Linked DNA regions of Tolumonas auensis DSM 9187. The protein of the gene in region 2 interacts with the protein of the main gene of each other region in a pairwise test. Links are inferred from orthologs where the notes say so. Each region holds a gene or a part of one and is shown on either strand. Other genes may lie near its edges.

Region 1 (7,008 bases), 910 kb from region 2 along the record:
CAGCGGTGCAATTTCAGAGACCATCGGCAGATTACCGGCGATAAAAATAACCGAACCGTACTCACCGACCGCGCGGGCAAATGCCAGTGCGAATCCGGTTAATGCGGCTGGCACCATGGCCGGGAAGATGATTTTACGAAAGGTGATCCAGCGGCTGGCACCTAAACAGGCTGCGGCCTCTTCCAGTTCACGTTCATGTTCTTTCAGGACCGGCTGCATGGTCCGGACGACAAAAGGCAAACCAATAAAGGTCAGCGCAATAACAATACCGGCCGGATTAAACGCTAGTTTGATGCCATACGGTGCGAAGAACTGGCCGATCCAGCCATTGCCGGCATAGATAGCGGACAAGGCAATACCGGACACGGCGGTTGGCATGGCAAACGGCAGATCGATCAGCGCATCCATAATCCGTTTCCCGAAAAACTGATAACGCACCAGGATCCACGCGATAATGGAGCCAAAAAAGGTGTTCAGTAATGCCGCAACGGCAGAAGCACCAAAACTCAGTTTGTAAGAGGCAACTACGCGGGGACTGCTGACTACCTGCCAGAATTGGCCCATGTCTTGTTTGGTGACGCTGTAAAGTACCAGCGCGGACAGTGGCAGCAGCACCATCAGGCTCAGATATAACAGACTGAAACCTAAGGTTGGGGCAAAGCCCGGCAACACAGAATGAGATCGAAAACGCATGAATAAGTTCCTCACTATACGGCGCATTTCACGTCGCTTTATGCGTATTCTTCAGGCTGTTGTGCAGTAAAACAAATAAGAAAAAAAGCAATCTATATGTGTTTTTTGGATATAGACAACTAATTGAAAAATAAGAGTTAAAAATAAGCCAGCCTGATAGTGGTTAGCTAAATCACAGTAATTACTGATATTTAATCATTGTCAGTCAAAAACCATAATCCTGCTCTGTATCCGGAAATCAGGCCTCTTTAGATAATTGTTGGCAATGCCAGTGCAGCAATTCCAGCCCTTCCGGCCATGTTCCATGCCCGGATTCTGCATTGATATGACGCAACGGTCCCAGCAGGCTGAGCGGCAGTCGCCAGCGCTGGCTCCAGAAACAGACCCGGTCCAGCGGCATCCAGGGATCATTGCTGCTTGCGATGATGCGTCCCGCTACAGGTGCCGGATGATTAATCAGCGCTTCCTGCACCCCCAGTAAATCCGGATCCGCCGGCGCGACCAGAAACAATGAGCTTACTTTTTCCGGTAACTGACGCGCTGCATACAGGCTCGCAAGACAACCGAAGGAGTGCGCGACCAGCGTCAGGGGTTCCTGGCTGTTTTCCAGCAGACGGATCACGGGCGCAGCCCAGCGCAGTAAATCCGGCGTGGTCCAGTCTGATTGCTCGACACGCAACCAGTGCGGATTTTGCTGATGCCACAGCGTTTGCCAGTGTTGCGGGCCGGAATCATATAAACCGGGAACGAGCAGAATATTGTTCATAGCAGATACTCTTATACCAACATACACCCCCGCCTAGGTGAGGCTGTATCTTCACCGAAAAATTATTGTCCTGGCTGATACACCTGATCAAAGGTGCCACCGCTGGCGAAATGTTTCTGCTGCGCCTTAGCCCAGTCACCTTCCAGCTCTCGAATAGTAAACAGCTTTACCGGTGCAAATTTTTTCGCAAACTCTTTGGCGATCACCGGATTGCTCGGGCGATAGTAATGCTTACCCGCTATCCGTTGTGCTTCATCGGAATAGAGGTGTTCCACATATGCCTTCGCGACAGCTTCCGTACCGTGTTTTTTCGCCACTTTATCCACGACCGCAACCGGCGGCTCAGCCAGAATCGACTCCGATGGTGTGACCAGCTCAAATTTATCTTTACCCAGCTCATTCAGTACCAGATACGCTTCATTTTCCCAGGCAATCAGCACATCACCCAGATCGCGCTCGACAAAACTGGTGGTCGCAGCCCGTGCACCGGAATCCAGCACTTTAACATTACGGTATAACTTGCTGACGAAATCCCGGGCACCTTGCTCATTACCGGTTTTATGCAAGGCATAACCCCAGGCGGCCAGATAGTTCCAGCGGGCACCGCCGGAGGTTTTCGGATTCGGCGTCACCACTTCGATGTCCGGGCGAATTAGATCATCCCAGTCTTTGATCTGTTTCGGGTTATCTTTGCGGACTAAAAATACGATGGTGGAAGTAAATGGTGCTGCGTGATTCGGCAGTTTGCTTTCCCAGTCTGCCGCCACTAAACCCTGCTGCGCAACTTTATTAATATCCTGAGCCAGCGCCAACGTGATCACATCAGCACTAAGCCCCTCAATCACCGCACGGGCCTGTTTGCCGGATCCACCATGAGATTGATTCACATCAACGGTATCGCCATGTTGCTGTTGCCAGTATTGTGAAAAAATCCGGTTGTAATCCTGATACAGCTCACGGGTTGGATCGTAAGACACGTTCAGTAAAGTCACTTCGGCGGCGAATACAGATTGCGAGGTTAATGCAGCCAGTAATCCCAATGCTGACAAGACTGATTTTTTCATGGCGGACTCCTTCACTTACGCATGCTGCTAAAGTGCCGGAAGAACGCCCTGAACAGAACTAAATAGATTCGCTTTAATTATCCAAAAAAAGCATAAAGAAATTGATTTTCTGAGTAATTACACCCATTTTCGCAATTTAAGCCAGGTTAATATGCTACTGGCAAATATAAGCAATAACAGACAAAAACCCACAAATCCCCATGGCGAATCATTTCCCGGAATACCGCCAAGGTTGACACCCAGTAATCCGGTACAGAACGACAGTGGCAAAAACACCATGGCAAACAGTGACATAATATAGGTACGCCGGTTCATCGCTTCTGTCATTAAGGCATTAATTTCATCGGCTAACAGTGACGTCCGCGCGATGCTGGCATCCAGATCTTCCAGCCAGCGCCCCATACGATCGGCGATATCCTGTAAATGCCGCAGATCATCCTTTTCCAGCCAGTTAATTTTTTCATTTGCCAGACGACTAAACACATCACGCTGCGGCGCCAGATAACGGCGCAACACTATCAGCTGGCGGCGGATCTCCACCAGCTCACGCCGCGATGGCATCCGGTGCCCCAGGATTTCATCTTCCAGCCGGACAATCTTGTCCATGAGCTCATCAATAAAATCCCCGGCCTGTTCCGCCAGATTTTCACAGACATCGACCAGCCAGTCGGCGGTGGACTTAGGGCCCAGCCCCTGACGTAAATTACGGACGATCTGTTCCACGGCATAGACCCGCCGGTGACGGGTGGAAACAATCAGTTTTTCAGTAATATAAAAACGGATGGCGACCATATGATCCGGCCGCTGCCCCTCGTTATGATTGATGCCTCGCAAGGTCAGTAACAAGCCACCGTTCACTTTGACCAGTTTAGGCCGGTTACTTTCCCCGAGCAGAGAATGCCGGATCACATCCGGTAATAACGGGGAATGATTTAACCACTCTTTCGCGCTTTCGGCGGAGTAATCCAGATGCAGCCAGCAACGTTCCACCGGCACCGTACCACCGGCGGACAGTTTATGATAACGACCATTACCATCCAGCTGCATGGCCAGCACCGGTTCCAGTGGCACCAGTGCCTTAGGTGGATGAAGCGGTGATTTTGGATGAGAGTGGAACGGTAAATTCTCCGACATATTCAGCCTTTACAGTCAGGAAAGCGGATTGTTACAAAGAGGGTGCCATGGACAATCGATCAGATGATCGTTCACCATCCCCACCGCCTGCATATAAGCATAACAGATGGTGGGACCAACAAATTTAAAGCCAGCTTTTTTCAGTGCCTTAGACATGGCTTCTGCCTGTGGTGTGGAAACCGGGACTTCCGAACTGTGTTGCCAGTGATTAATCATGGGGTTACCGCCGACAAACTGCCAGATCCAGGCAGAAAACTGAATGCCTTGCTGCTGCAGAGCCAGATAGGCCCGCGCATTCTGAATGATGGCCTGAATCTTTAACCGGTTACGGATAATTCTTTGATCGGACATCAGTTCATTCACCTGCTGCTCATCAAACGCCGCCAACACTAACGGATCAAAATCGGCAAACAATGCATGATAATCAGGGATGCGTTTCAGTATCGTCAGCCACGATAAACCGGCCTGCTGCCCTTCCAGACACAGCATGGCAAACAGCTTCCGATCATCATATTCCGGACGGCCCCATTGCTGGTCGTGATAATCAATATAGTCAGGATCACGCATGATCCAGGCACAATGTCGTTCCATACGCACTCCCCGGTACAATTTGCCTATATTCCCGCCGTTTACGGGGTTATACTTCTTCAGTTTATCCGCGCAGTATTCACTGACTAATCAAGCGTATTATCTATCATGCAGAAATTTGATATCAAAACATTTCAGGGACTCATTTTATCCCTGCAAGATTACTGGGCCCGCCAGGGTTGTGTTATTTCACAACCGCTCGATATGGAAGTGGGTGCTGGTACTTCACATCCAATGACTTTCTTACGCTCCATTGGTCCGGAACCGATGAACTGTGCTTACGTGCAGCCATCCCGTCGTCCGACCGATGGTCGCTACGGTGAAAACCCTAACCGTTTGCAACACTACTATCAGTTTCAGGTCATTCTGAAGCCGTCCCCGGATAACATCCAGGAATTGTATCTCGGTTCACTGCGTGAACTGGGTTTTGACCCGCTGGTCCATGATATCCGTTTTGTTGAGGATAACTGGGAAAACCCAACACTGGGCGCCTGGGGCTTAGGCTGGGAAGTCTGGCTGAACGGTATGGAAGTGACGCAGTTTACTTACTTCCAGCAAGTTGGTGGCTTAGAGTGCTTCCCGGTGACCGGTGAAATCACTTACGGTCTGGAACGTCTGGCGATGTATATCCAGGGCGTGGACAGTCTGTATGATCTGGTCTGGGCTGACGGTCCGCTGGGTAAAGTAACCTACCGTGACGTGTTCCATCAGAATGAAGTAGAACAGTCTACTTACAACTTCGAACATGCCGATGTACCGTTCCTGTTCCAGTTGTTCGATCAGTGTGAAAAAGAGTGTCAGCATCTGCTGAACCTGGAGCTTCCACTGCCATTGCCAGCTTATGAACGTATTCTGAAAGCGGCTCATGCCTTTAACCTGCTGGATGCCCGTCATGCGATTTCTGTGACTGAGCGTCAGCGCTACATCCTGCGTATCCGTACGTTATCCAAAGCGGTGGCTGAAGCCTATTACGCCGCCCGCGAACGTCTCGGTTTCCCGATGTGCAAAGCAACTCAAGCGTAAAGGTATTTAGCAAATGGCGACTGAAAATTTTTTAATTGAACTCGGCACTGAAGAGCTGCCACCAAAAGCGTTGCGTAAACTCGCGCAGGCCTTTGCTGATAACTTTACTGCCGAGCTGGATAAAGCTGGTCTGGCACATCAGGGCGTACAGTGGTTTGCAGCCCCTCGCCGTCTGGCGCTGAAAGTAGCTGCGCTGGCTGACAAACAGGCTGACAAACAGGTCGAAAAACGCGGCCCTGCGGTTTCTGCTGCGTTTGATGCGGCAGGTAACCCGACGCCGGCCGCCGCTGGCTGGGCAAAATCTAACGGTATTGAGGTTGCTCAGGCTGACCGTCTGGCTACCGACAAAGGTGAATGGCTGGTCTATCGCGCTAACGTTGCCGGCCAGCCAACTACCGGACTGCTGCCAGCGATGGCTGCAACCGCGCTGGCAGGTCTGCCAATTCCGAAACCAATGCGCTGGGGTGCAAAACGCACCCAGTTTATCCGTCCGGTGCATACCCTGTGTATGCTGTTCGGCGCTGAACTGGTTGATGGTGAAATCCTGGGTCTGCGCTCAGCCCGCATTATCCGTGGTCACCGTTTCATGGGTGAAGCGCAGTTTGAAATCAGCCATGCTGACCAGTATCCGGCCCTGTTGCTGGAAAAAGGTAAAGTGCAGGCAGATTACGAAACGCGTAAAGCCTTCATTAAGGCCGGTGCCGAAGCAGCTGCGCAACAGCTGGGCGGTATTGCTGATATTGAAGAATCTTTGCTGGAAGAAGTCACCTCGCTGGTTGAATGGCCGGTGATCCTGACTGCTACCTTCGAAGAAAAATTCCTGGCAGTACCAGCAGAAGCATTGGTGCACACCATGAAAGGTGACCAGAAATACTTCCCGGTGTATGACAACAACGGTAAGTTGCTGCCGAACTTCATTTTCGTCAGCAACATCGAATCGAAAGACCCGGCGCAGATTATTCAGGGTAACGAACGTGTGGTACGCCCTCGTCTGTCGGATGCGGAGTTCTTCTTCAACACCGATAAAAAACACTCGCTGGCTTCCCGTCTGGAAAGTCTGGATACCGTGTTGTTCCAGCAACAGCTGGGCACACTGAAAGACAAGTCTGTGCGTATTGCTGAAATGTCGGCGTTCATCGCTGCACAAATCGGCGCGGATGTAGAGCATGCGACCCGTGCCGGTCTGCTGTCCAAATGTGATCTGATGACCAACATGGTGATGGAGTTTACCGACACGCAAGGCGTGATGGGTATGCACTATGCGCGTCACGATCATGAAGCAGAAGATGTGGCCGTGGCACTGAACGAACAGTACATGCCGCGTTTTGCCGGTGATAACCTGCCAAATGGTCTGGTGGCCTGTGCCGTAGCCATCGCTGACAAGCTGGATACCCTCGCCGGTATCTTCGGTATTGGCCAGGCGCCGAAAGGCGATAAAGATCCGTTTGCGCTGCGTCGTGCTGCGATTGGTACCCTGCGTATCATCGTAGAAAAACAGCTGGATCTGGATCTGGTCGATGTAGTCAGCAAAGCTGCTGAACTGTACGATGGCAAAATCAGCAACAAGTCTGTGGTAGATGAAGTTGTCGATTTCATGCTGGGCCGCTTCCGCGCTTCTTACCAGGAAGCCGGCATTGCGGTTGACGTTATTCAGGCCGTGCTGGCGCGTCGTCCGACTCGTCCTGCCGACTTTGATGCGCGTGTAAAAGCCGTGAGCCACTTCCGTACTCTGGATGCAGC
Region 2 (7,028 bases):
TTTTGATAGTCTGACGCAGAATTTCAACATCGCGGTCGGTGATATGACGACGATCTTCACGCAAATGGACCGTGATCCCTTCTGCCCCTGCCTGTTCTGCCAATGCGGCTGCAAACACAGGATCCGGATATGCGGTACCACGGGCGTTACGCAACGTAGCCACGTGATCAATGTTCACACCCAATAAAATCTTGCTCACTCTGATCTCCTTGCTATAAATGCAGAATAAAGCTCCCTGCTTTTCAGGGGACGGTTACCTAATAATGCGGCAAACGCCTGACGACTAAAACGACGGGCCGCAGCTAAAATATATTCATCAGAAAAGGCCTGCTCTGCTATCCCAATGATTTCCCGACCAGAAAAAAAGGCATGATCACGCAGAGCTGTAGTGATAAATCCAGCTTCTGGTTCATAGCGATAATAACAGGCAGGGTCTATCGGTAAACAGCTATCAGCCGCATAACAAAAGTCTGCGCCATAACCTAATTGCTGCAGTAATAGTAATTCAAATTGCCGTAACAGTGGGGAAACGAGTTGTTGCTGATCGGCTAATGCCAGCAATGTCTGAAAATAGCCACTGAATAATCCGGGATATTCAGTGTCAGGTTCCAGCAAATAATAGAGCAGTTCGTTCAGATATAAGGCGCTGAATAATCGTTCTCCCTGCAATGCAACTTGCGGGCTTCGCGCCTCAAGCTGCAGCAAAGTTTTCAGACTGCTTTTCCCACCATAGTGGATATGAAGTGGCAAAAAGGGCTGAAGCAGCCCTTTTACCGAAGAACGGGGTGAGCGGGAACCTTTCGCAACGACGGATACCTTGCCCATTGAAGCGACAAACAGATCCACCAGCTGGCTGGTTTCCCGGTACGGACGGGTATGTAAGACAAAAGCCGGCGATAAATCCGGCTCAGTCATCACCATAACCTAAGCTACGTAAGGCTCGTTCATCATCAGCCCAACCGGATTTAACCTTGACCCAGAGTTCCAGAAAAACACGCTGGCCAAACAACCGTTCCATATCCAGGCGTGCTTCGGTGCCGATAACTTTGAGTTTTTCACCCTTGTTACCGATCACCATTTTTTTCTGACCTTCGCGCTCAACCAGGATCAGGGCATTGATATGAAATAATCCATCTTCTTCTACTTTGAAACGCTCGATTTCAACAGTAACAGAGTAAGGTAATTCTTCTCCGGTAAAACGCATCAGTTTCTCACGGATAATCTCTGATGCCATGAAACGTGAGCTACGATCCGTGATGTAATCTTCCGGAAAATAGTGTTCCCCTTCAGGTAACAACCGTTTAGCCATTTCACGGATTTTCTCGACGTTGGTACCCTTTTCCGCAGAAATCGGCAGGATTTCAGCAAAATTACCTTTCTGTGCCAGCATTTGCAGATGCGGTAACAGGATCTCTTTGTCTTTGATTACATCAACTTTATTGACAGCAAGCACGACCGGGCAATGCATATGGCGCAACTTATTCAGCACCATCTCGTCATCGTCAGTCCAGTGAGTGCCATCGACGACAAATACAACCATTTCCACATCACCCAGAGAGCTTGTGGCAGCACGATTCATCAGCCGGTTGATCGCCCGCTTTTCTTCAATATGAAGACCCGGTGTATCAACAAATATGGTCTGATAAGCACCCTGTGTATCAATACCCAGAATACGATGACGTGTAGTTTGTGGTTTACGGGAAGTAATACTGACTTTCTGTCCCAGTAACTTGTTTAGTAAGGTCGATTTACCAACATTTGGCCGACCTACGATTGCGACAAAACCGCAGTAGGTTTTTTCTTCAGTCATGTTAATTGCTCCAGAGCTCTTTCAGCAGCGGCCTGCTCAGCCTTTCTGCGGCTGGAACCAACACCAACGAACGCAGCCTCAATATCATCGATCGCACATTCAACAGTAAACTGCTGATTATGTGCTTCCCCTTTAACATCAGTTACCGCATAAGTTGGTAACGGACGGCGACGCCCCTGCAGAAACTCCTGCAGACGAGTTTTCGGATCTTTCTGCTCAACACCCGGACGAATTGAATCCAGCCGTTCGTTGTACCAGTTCAGCATTAATGTTCGGATCCCATCCAGATCACTATCGAGATAGATCGCGCCGATCAAAGCCTCAACGGTATCCGCCAGTATTGATTCCCGACGATAGCCACCGCTTTTCAGTTCACCCGGCCCAAGGATCAGATAATCACCCAGCGCAAATTCACGGGCCAGTTCAGCCAGTGTTTTTTCGCGGACTAACGTCGCCCGCATCCGGCTCATATCCCCTTCGCTTACATTCGGGAAACGATGATAGAGTACTTCGGCGATAACCAGACTTAAGATCGAATCACCTAAAAACTCCAGACGTTCATTATGACGGGAGCCGGCGCTACGATGAGTGATAGCCCGAACTAATAAATCTTTGTTCTGAAACGGATAGCCTAGCTTTTGCTCTAAGCGTGATAATTTATCATTCACTGAATACTGCCTATACGATTAAAACGAACACCGGTCGGAATCCACCCAGGCACAGAACTACCCTCCGGTCGGTCGAATTCAAAACTCATCCAGATAGCAACCGCTTTCCCGACCAGATTGCGTTCCGGTACAAATCCCCAGAAACGACTATCCAGACTGTTATCGCGGTTATCCCCCATCGCAAAATAATGCCCTTCAGGCACAACCCACTCGCCTGCTGGCTGTCCGGATTGCTGGTAATACTGACCTGCGCGATCCGGAATAAGGTTATTTATCAAAATATCATGGCTTTTAACTGTAGTTAGTTTCTCGGAGTAATGTTCCAGAGGCATTCCCAACTGAGTGAACATCCCGCTTTCAACAAACTCCGTTTCAACTTTTTTCAGCTGAGGACAAATTTTACTGTCCTTGCAAGCGGGCTGCAGATAAAGCTCTTTATTACGGAAAATAATTTTATCGCCGGGTAATCCAATGATGCGTTTGATGTAATCAATACCCGGATTCTCCGGATATTTGAATACAACAACATCGCCACGTGCTGGATGACTGGTTTCAATTAAAGTACGGTTAGTTACGGGTTCTTTCAGGCCATAAACATATTTATTGACCAGAATAAAATCACCATCAAGCAATGTCGGCATCATCGAGCCGGATGGTATCTGGAATGGCTCATATAAAAATGAGCGTAAAATCAATACTGCTGCGATGACCGGAAAGATGCCTTTGCACTGTTCCACCCAGACCGGTTCAGTCATTAGTTTTTCAATAACCTCTGCAGTCAACGGAGCATGTGCAGATTCCTGTGCCTGCCGAGCTTTCGCAGCCCTGAAACGAACAAGCACCCAATGATCTAATAACCAGACAAGTCCTGTCACCACAGTGACAGCGACCAGAATCAATGCAAAAGTGTTAGCCATTAATTAATTATCCTTTCCAACATGCAGGATTGCGAGGAATGCTTCTTGCGGCACGTCAACCCGGCCTACAGATTTCATTCTCTTTTTACCCTCTTTCTGCTTATTGAGCAGTTTTTTCTTACGGCTGACGTCGCCACCATAACATTTAGCTAATACGTCTTTGCGCATCGCTTTTACGGTACTACGTGCAATAATATGATTTCCAATTGCAGCCTGAATAGCAATATCAAACATCTGTCTTGGGATCAGTTCACGCATTTTTTCAACCAACTGACGACCGCGGAATGGCGCATTATCTTTGTGTGTGATAATAGCCAGCGCATCAACCCGCTCACCGTTAATCATAATATCCAGACGAACCATATCCGCTGCATCGAAGCGTTTGAAGCCATAATCCAGAGAGGCATAACCCCGGCTGGTTGATTTCAAACGATCAAAGAAATCGAGCACAACTTCCGCCATCGGAATTTCATAGGTCAACGCAACCTGATTACCGTGATAAACCATATTGGTTTGTACACCACGTTTTTCTATACACAGCGTAATAACGTTACCCAGATAATCCTGAGGTACCAGAATATTACATTCAGCAATTGGCTCACGTAATTCCTGAATGTTATTAATAGCAGGCAAGTTGGACGGACTATCAATATGAATGATCGTGCCATCTGTCTGAACGATTTCATACACTACCGTTGGTGCAGTAGTGATCAGATCCAGATCATACTCTCGTTCCAGACGCTCCTGAATGATTTCCATGTGCAACATGCCCAGGAAGCCACAGCGGAACCCAAAACCTAATGCAGTTGAATTTTCTGGTTCATAAAACAGTGATGCATCATTCAGCGACAGTTTTTCCAGTGCATCGCGGAATGATTCATAATCATCAGATGAAATCGGGAACAGACCGGCATAAACCTGTGGTTTCACCTTTTTGAAACCTGGCAATGCAGATTCAGCACCATTTTTGGCAAGGGTCAGTGTATCGCCAACAGGTGCGCCATGAATATCTTTGATACCGCAAACAACCCAACCTACCTCGCCACAATTTAAGGCCAGAGTATCTTTCTGTTTCGGCGTTGAAATACCCAGGCGATCAACACCCCAGGTCTGACCTGTGCTCATGACCTTAATTTTATCGTTCTTTTTCAGAGAACCATTTTTAATCCGGACCAGTGACACAACACCCAGATAATCATCAAACCAGGAATCAATAATTAATGCTTGCAACGGTGCATCCGGATCACCTTCCGGAGCGGGAATTCTTTTTACAATTTCTTCCAGTACGTCATCTACACCCAGGCCTGTTTTAGCTGAGCAACGCACGGCATCCATGGCATCAATGCCAACAATATCTTCAATCTCTTCCGCAACACGTTCTGGCTCAGCCTGCGGTAAATCGATCTTATTCAGAACCGGAACAACTTCCAGATTCATTTCCAGTGCGGTATAGCAGTTAGCCAACGTCTGGGCTTCAACCCCCTGACCCGCATCAACAACCAGCAATGCACCTTCACAGGCAGCCAGAGAACGAGACACTTCATATGAAAAGTCCACATGTCCGGGTGTATCGATGAAATTAAGCTGATAGGTTTCGCCATCGTTAGCTTTGTAATCCAGCGTAACACTCTGCGCCTTGATCGTGATCCCACGTTCACGTTCAAGATCCATGGAATCCAGAACCTGCGCCTGCATTTCTCGTTCGCTGAGACCGCCACACATCTGAATCAAGCGGTCTGACAGTGTGGATTTACCATGGTCAATATGGGCAATAATAGAGAAGTTACGAATATTTTTCATGAGGTCTTATTTATCTGATGGCATGTAATTAACGATAATTTGAGCAGGATTTTACTGGATTAGTAGCAGCAGAGCTATGATTAGTAGTGACTGATTGCACTCGCGCTCTGAATGAGCACAAGGCAATCATTAATATTTCAGTTACAACGGTTCTGCATGACCGGAATAGTGACTCCGAGAATAACCGGTTTATATTCGGCATTGGTTAATCTGGCCGATCGGAGACGCATCAGCATGAACCCGACATATCCTCCCAGAACCGCACCCGCTATGGCAGGCCACTCTTCTCCGGCAACAGAAAATGCTTGCCCGATACCGGCTCCCAGCATGATAAAAAACAACGGCAAAATATAAACCAGCAAGGCACCTTTCAGCAGTCCGTTTTCCGGAATGCCAACTCTGACCTGCTGTCCGATCTCCAGCGGCAGTATGCATGCAATATCAATAATATGATCGCCATGCCCCTGACCGTCATCCATTCCGGAACTGATAGCACAGCTTGACTGATGATGGCAGTGACCGCAGGCTGATGCACGTTGATATTCAACACTGACATAACCCGCCCGGGTGGCCACAACCGTGGCAATAGCTTCAATCATCGTAATCCCCTTACTTATTTGCCCGAATAGTCTCTGCTATACGCCGCAAACTGAGCAAAGGCAGCTCGCCTACTACAGTCAACGTGACACCATCATCCCGGTTAATACTGAAAATGGATGTGGCGCCATGCATCGCAATTTGTTCCTTTTCCCGGCCCTTAGTTTCTGCTGATGAGCGGGAAATATAGACAGAGACATCCACCAATCCATCACTAAGCATAAAGTAGTCCACTAACTCGTCACTACCGATCAGTTTATGCTGATCAGACGATAGCGGGACAAACCCCGAAGGTAACCAACCCAGAGTCCACTGATGCGATGCAGGCTCAGCACGATAAATATCGTGGCTGGTTGCAGCCGGAGGCACTTTCATAGAGGCGAGCGTTTTGATGTTTGTAGAATTTTCAGATAGTAAACGAAAATCAATGCCCAGATACTGCTCCACCAGATTACCCTGCGCGTCATTAACATCCAGACGCAATAGAATGCCAGTTTTCTGCTCTAACCATATGATAAAACTATATTTACTATCTTCTTTGGCTGTCAGGCGAACCAGTTGCGCTACCTGTCCGGCAATACGACTTTTCCCGGTGCTGACTACCTCGTAATATTTAAGCAGAGTCTCCGGTGAAGAATTCAGCATAGAAAACCACAATCCCGGTAACTGTGATTCCTGCAACGTATAAGATATTTGTGCAGACTCAGCAAATGTTACCTGCTTATTTTTTCCAAGATATTCAATTGGCCGGCCACTCAATGTCAGCAGATGCGTTATTTCTGTCCTGTTATTCCAGCCATGCGTCAGACGTAACGGCTCAATGTTATTTTGTAGTATATGCGCCATTACCAACTCAAAATTGTTGTGATGATAACCGCGCTGCATCTGAAATAACAAAGCCTCTGCCGATGGTTCTGCGGAGGCTTTAGTTATGAATGAGCCAATTAAAAAGAAAGTTAAAACGATACGATGCATCAAAATTCAATTACCGCTCAGCAGGTGATAAACGTTGTTGTAACTGATGATCCTGAATAAAACGAGCTATTCGCTGGCGCTGCTCCTGTAACTGCTGCTCAGACATAGCCGATGATTTCTGTTGCGACGTGTTAATTCGTTCAGAATTATAATTCACACTAACCGGCATAGCAGAGCCACCACCGACAGGAACTGTGTTAAGCACAGGTCCCTGCTTAATACTGGTATCAGTTTGCTGATATTGCTGAACACCGACGAGAA

What was found.
Region 1: the proteins of lepA (region 2) and zntB interact in binary tests that used the Escherichia coli proteins (3 or more experiments, as listed by UniProt). The link is inferred for Tolumonas auensis DSM 9187 from one-to-one orthologs.

What each region holds. Positions count from the first base shown.
Region 1 is NC_012691.1:11,420-18,427, reverse strand. What follows is about bases 1,650-4,505. They hold zntB (zinc transporter ZntB), read right to left. Parts: upstream 3,658-4,505; coding sequence 2,641-3,657; downstream 1,650-2,640. Other genes in these bases: glyQ (glycine--tRNA ligase subunit alpha), read left to right, coding at 4,354-4,505; TOLA_RS00050 (DNA-3-methyladenine glycosylase I), read right to left, coding at 3,673-4,248; TOLA_RS00060 (sulfate ABC transporter substrate-binding protein), read right to left, coding at 1,650-2,523. In the rest of the region: sulfate ABC transporter permease subunit CysT, read right to left, coding at 1-693; TOLA_RS00065 (RBBP9/YdeN family alpha/beta hydrolase), read right to left, coding at 932-1,459; more of TOLA_RS00060, read right to left, coding at 1,522-1,649; more of glyQ, read left to right, coding at 4,506-5,268; glyS (glycine--tRNA ligase subunit beta), read left to right, coding at 5,282-7,008. UniProt on the Escherichia coli protein: Zinc transporter. Acts as a Zn(2+):proton symporter, which likely mediates zinc ion uptake. Purified ZntB reconstituted in liposomes also binds and transports Cd(2+), Ni(2+) and Co(2+).
Region 2 is NC_012691.1:925,043-932,070, reverse strand. What follows is about bases 2,798-5,673. They hold lepA (translation elongation factor 4), read right to left. Parts: upstream 5,196-5,673; coding sequence 3,399-5,195; downstream 2,798-3,398. Other genes in these bases: TOLA_RS04345 (SoxR reducing system RseC family protein), read right to left, coding at 5,333-5,673; lepB (signal peptidase I), read right to left, coding at 2,798-3,395. Outside these bases: pdxJ (pyridoxine 5'-phosphate synthase), read right to left, coding at 1-199; DNA repair protein RecO, read right to left, coding at 196-915; GTPase Era, read right to left, coding at 908-1,810; rnc (ribonuclease III), read right to left, coding at 1,807-2,478; more of lepB, read right to left, coding at 2,475-2,797; more of TOLA_RS04345, read right to left, coding at 5,674-5,794; TOLA_RS04340 (MucB/RseB C-terminal domain-containing protein), read right to left, coding at 5,805-6,767; TOLA_RS04335 (sigma-E factor negative regulatory protein), read right to left, coding at 6,778-7,028. UniProt on the Escherichia coli protein: Required for accurate and efficient protein synthesis under certain stress conditions. May act as a fidelity factor of the translation reaction, by catalyzing a one-codon backward translocation of tRNAs on improperly translocated ribosomes.